2 regions of the Bacillus sp. WC2503 genome follow, and region 2 is predicted to be linked to the other one. Evidence: riboswitches for the same ligand, from Rfam matches in the RefSeq annotation. Region 2 holds a riboswitch; the other holds the start of a gene.

Region 1 (2,464 bases), 850 kb from region 2:
GCTTTGTCTCCTAATTCTGAACGGGCTGCTTCTCTAAATTCATTCGTATGCGCAATTAAGTCATCTGGACCTATTTTAATGTACGGGTGAATGGTCGGTACGACTTGGCTGACGTTTCCGGCGTCGGTTGAGCCGATGCCGATTCTTTCTTTACGATTTACTTCTTCACCTAGTAGTTCTAGTTCTTCCGCTACGATGTCGTTATATGTTTTTGTTACGAGTAGTTCATCAATTTCATTTTGGAATTGATGAATTTTTACTTTTGCACCTGTTGCTAACGCTGCTCCTTGTGCTATATTTCTTACTTTTTCTGTTACTTCCGCACATCTTTTTCGCGTAGCTGCACGGATGAAGAACCTTGCTGCGGCATAGTCAGGAATAATATTAGGTGCTTTTCCGCCTTCTGTAATGACGCCATGAATTTTCACGTCTAAGGGAAGTTGTTGGCGAAGTGCATTAATACTGTTGTAAAGCTGAATCACCGCATCTAATGCGTTAATCCCTTCTTCAGGTGAAGCTGCGGCATGAGCTGTTTTTCCGTAAAAATGAAAATCAAGTGGATCGACTGCTAGTGAAGGGTTCGTCGTCGCTGTCTTTCCGCTCGGATGAATCATAAGCGCCGCATCAATGTTTTTAAATAACCCAGCTTTTACATAACTCGACTTTGCGCTACCATTAGGCCCGCCCTCTTCTGCTGGTGTTCCAAACACGACAACTTCTCCGCCGATTTCTTCAAGCGTTTCTGATAATGCGATTGCTGCTGCAACGCTAATTGTGCCAATTAAATTGTGACCACACGCATGACCGAGTCCTGGTAAAGCATCATATTCCGCTAAAAATGCGATAACTGGTCCTTGTTTTCCTGAACTTTTTCGTGCGATAAAACCTGTTTCATGCCCAGCTATATTATGCTGCAGCTGAAAACCAGCACTACCTAGTAATAAACTTAACGTTCTTGATGCATAAAATTCTTGATTACCAATCTCTGGATTCGCATGAATATCATGACTTGTTTTTATGTACTTTTCCTTATTTCTTTCTATGCTCTCTTCAATTGTTTTTCTTTGTGACGTTACTCTTGTCGCTCCCATTTTTCTTCCTCCTTTTATTTTCACGTAAAAAAGCCTCTTTCTAAAGGATAGAAAGAGGCTTCTGTATATACAGTCAAAATGAGCTTCTTTCTTATCTTTCAAGTTACCTTGCTGGAATTGGCACAGTATTCGTAAAGAATCCGCTGCCGAGGTGTCATAGGGCCAGTCCCTCAACCTCTCGTGATAAGAATTTTCATAAAATTGTATTAAATTATTTTCATTCTAAGTTCATCCCAAGCAAAAGTCAAGGAATTCCTATCCGAATTTACCGAATATCTAAAAATCCTTTTAATACACCAATTGTCTCAGGTGCTTGTAGTCTTGCACATATGTACGGAAATTCCGTACTACCTTCAAACATCATTTGAGATGTGAGTGGTGCCCCTGCCCAAAAGATTTCATCATCGATTAATACAAATGGGAATGCTTTATTTTGTCTTTGTAACTTTACGTTTTTTAACGGAACTGGTCCATCACTATAAACCGTTATTTGTGCATTTGTACGCATTAACGCTTGCCATACTCGTTTATCTACTTGCTTCGTACTTGGAAGTGAAATAATGATTTTTCGTTTTGCAGCTAAAATATCTTTTAATAGCCCTTTCGTTTCCTCCAGATTCATTTCCATAAACCAGCGTAATCGTTTCGATATTTTCCGCTCCCATAATTGTCTGGATGTCGTGCGATCATACACATCCCCGTGACGTTCTATATGAGCTGTTAATTGTGATAAGGCTTGTTTTCTCGAAAGATTTTTACGCATATAATGGCAATCCGATAATTGAATGAACTTCCCTCTCGCTCTCGTTACTGCTACATTGACGAGGCGATGGTTTTTATGGTCAAAGAATAACACACCAGGTCGTTCTTGTGGATAACTATCAACAGTATCAAAGATCATCATATCTCTTTCAGAACCTTGAAACTTATGAACTGTCGCCGCTAATACTGGTATGTTTTGATATTTCGTTCTCTGCAACATTTCCCTGATACACGTTGATAAAAAGCGTGACTGCGCCCTGTAAGGCGTAACCACACCGATCGATTGCACACCATCTAGCAGTCCGATTAACATCATTTGCATCGCTACTAAACCAGACATAATATTAAAACGAGAACCCGAAGCAGCATCTTTTAACGAAAATGCTCCCATTAAACTCGTATCAAATAAAACACTCGCCTCATTTGCGAACGGCTGTAACTGTGCAAGTTCTTTACGCTCTGAAACAGACGGATGATCGTATACTCTATTTTTATAAATAAATGAATTCGTAAACTTCGATATGTCCGCATGCATACGTCTTTGTTCCTGCAACATAAAAAGGTTGGGATGTGCTTCTGATTTATTTACAGAATCAACAATGCCGGCATGA
Region 2 (2,464 bases):
AACAAGCAAAGTTAATGTTTTTAAACTATCCAAACAATCCTACTGGTGCTACTGTATCAAAAGATTTCTTTGATGAAACCATTCATTTTGCTAATAAACATAATATATTAGTCGTTCACGATTTTGCTTACGGTGCGATCGGATTTGATGGTCAAAAACCGGTTAGTTTCTTGCAAGCAGACGGTGCAAAAGATATAGGAATTGAAATTTACACATTATCCAAAACTTTCAATATGGCTGGATGGCGTATTGCTTTTGCCATAGGGAATGAAAGTGTCATCGAAACAATTAACCTATTGCAAGATCATATGTATGTTAGTATTTTTGGTGCAGTTCAAGACGCTGCCCGCGAAGCGCTATTAAGTTCACAATCTTGCGTCGTAGATCTTGTAAATAGTTACGAATCTCGAAGAAATGCTCTTATTTCAGCTTGTCACTCTATCGGTTGGAATGTAGACATCCCAACCGGATCCTTCTTTGCATGGCTTCCTGTACCAGAAGGCTATACATCTGAGCAATTTTCTGATATTTTGCTAGAAAAAGCACACGTTGCAGTTGCTCCTGGTGTTGGATTTGGTGAACACGGTGAAGGATACGTCCGCGTTGGTCTCTTGCACACAGAAGAACGATTACGAGAAGCAATTAATCGAATTGATAAATTAAATTTTTTCAAAAAGTCGTTGACAACATGAAAAATATCTGACAAAATTCAGTTATCTTAAAAATTTAAACATTTCTAAATACTTCTTATCAAGAGCAGGTGGAGGGACGAGCCCGACGAAACCCGGCAACCGATCTACAATTGTAGACACGGTGCTAATTCTCGCAGCATTACGCTGACAGATAAGGAGCTGGTTGTAAAAAAACCTCTCCTTAGCTGAGAGGTTTTTTTATTTAACTAGGAGGTTATAACAATGAGCGGAATTATAGCGACGTATTTAATCCATGACGATTCACTTAACTTAGACAAAAAGGCTGAACAAATTGCACTCGGTTTAACAATTGGCTCTTGGACTCATTTGCCACATTTATTACAAGAACAATTAAAACAACATAAAGGCAACGTCATTCATATTGAGGAATTAGATGAACAAGAACATATCAATTCGTATCTACGCAAAAAAGTAAAACGTGGGATTATTAAAATCGAATACCCATTATTAAATTTCAGTCCAGATTTACCAGCGATTTTAACAACTACATTCGGAAAGTTATCACTTGATGGCGAAGTGAAATTAATTGACTTAACGTTTTCAGACGAATTAAAAAAGCACTTTCCTGGTCCAAAATTCGGTATAGACGGTATTCGAAATCGTGTACAAGTGTATAACCGTCCCCTTTTAATGAGCATTTTCAAAGGAATGATTGGACGAAATATTGGATACTTAAAAACTCAATTACGCGATCAAGCAATTGGTGGTGTGGATATCGTAAAAGATGATGAAATTTTATTCGAGAACTCCTTAACACCACTTGCGAAGCGAATTGTATCTGGAAAAGAAGTTTTACAATCCGTATATGAAACATACGGCCATAAAACATTATATGCCGTAAATTTAACAGGGCGAACTTTCGACTTAAAAGAAAATGCGAAACGCGCAGTGCAGGCTGGTGCTGATATTCTATTATTTAATGTATTTGCTTACGGACTAGATGTACTACAATCACTGGCAGAAGATGATGAAATCCCAGTTCCTATTATGGCACACCCTGCTGTAAGTGGTGCTTATTCAGCATCCAAGCTATATGGGGTCTCATCTCCATTATTACTTGGAAAGCTACTACGTTATGCTGGTGCTGATTTTTCTTTATTCCCGTCTCCATACGGAAGTGTTGCGTTAGAAAAGGAAGAGGCTTTCAACATTTCAAACTATCTAACTGAAGACGATGCGTTTTTCAAGAAAAGTTTCTCTGTCCCATCTGCTGGCATTCATCCTGGTTTCGTTCCCTTTATTCTACGAGACTTCGGTAAAGATGTTGTTATTAATGCGGGCGGCGGCATACATGGGCATCCGTATGGGGCGCAAGGTGGTGGAAAGGCTTTCCGCACTGCAATTGATGCTACTTTGCAAGGTAATCTACTCCATGAAGTAGATGACATAAATTTGCATAGCGCACTACAAATATGGGGAAATCCCTCTTATGAGGTGAAATTATGAGTATTCAAGTATTTTGTGATTTCGATGGTACGATTACAAATAACGATAACATTATGTCGATTATGGAAAAATTCGCACCACCAGAAGCAGAAGAAATAAAGCAAAGAATTTTATCACAAGAGCTTTCTATTCAAGAAGGTGTTTCTCAATTATTTCAATTGCTACCTACTAATTTGCATGATGATATAATTCAATTTTTAAAAGAAACTGCCGAAATTCGTAGTGGCTTTCGTGAATTTATACAATTTGTAAATGAAAATAATATTTCTTTTTACGTTGTATCAGGTGGAATGGATTTCTTCGTC

The links. Region 2 has a riboswitch for S-adenosylmethionine ahead of mtnW (2,3-diketo-5-methylthiopentyl-1-phosphate enolase). Riboswitches for the same ligand answer to the same signal wherever they lie in the genome.
Region 1: it holds a riboswitch for S-adenosylmethionine, as region 2 does, so the genes downstream of both, ACUN26_RS12555 (M20 family metallopeptidase) here and mtnW (2,3-diketo-5-methylthiopentyl-1-phosphate enolase) in region 2, are expected to answer to the same signal.

Annotation. Positions count from the first base shown of each region.
Region 1 covers NZ_JBQYMD010000001.1:2,452,511-2,454,974, forward strand. The annotation lists gene ACUN26_RS12555 (M20 family metallopeptidase) at 1-1,091, opposite strand, end outside; SAM riboswitch class I at 1,180-1,281, opposite strand; gene ACUN26_RS12560 (AAA domain-containing protein) at 1,357-2,464, opposite strand, start outside.
Region 2 covers NZ_JBQYMD010000001.1:3,300,866-3,303,329, forward strand. The annotation lists gene ACUN26_RS16785 (pyridoxal phosphate-dependent aminotransferase) at 1-692, shown strand, start outside; SAM riboswitch class I at 745-850, shown strand; gene mtnW (2,3-diketo-5-methylthiopentyl-1-phosphate enolase) at 915-2,159, shown strand; gene ACUN26_RS16795 (2-hydroxy-3-keto-5-methylthiopentenyl-1-phosphate phosphatase) at 2,156-2,464, shown strand, end outside.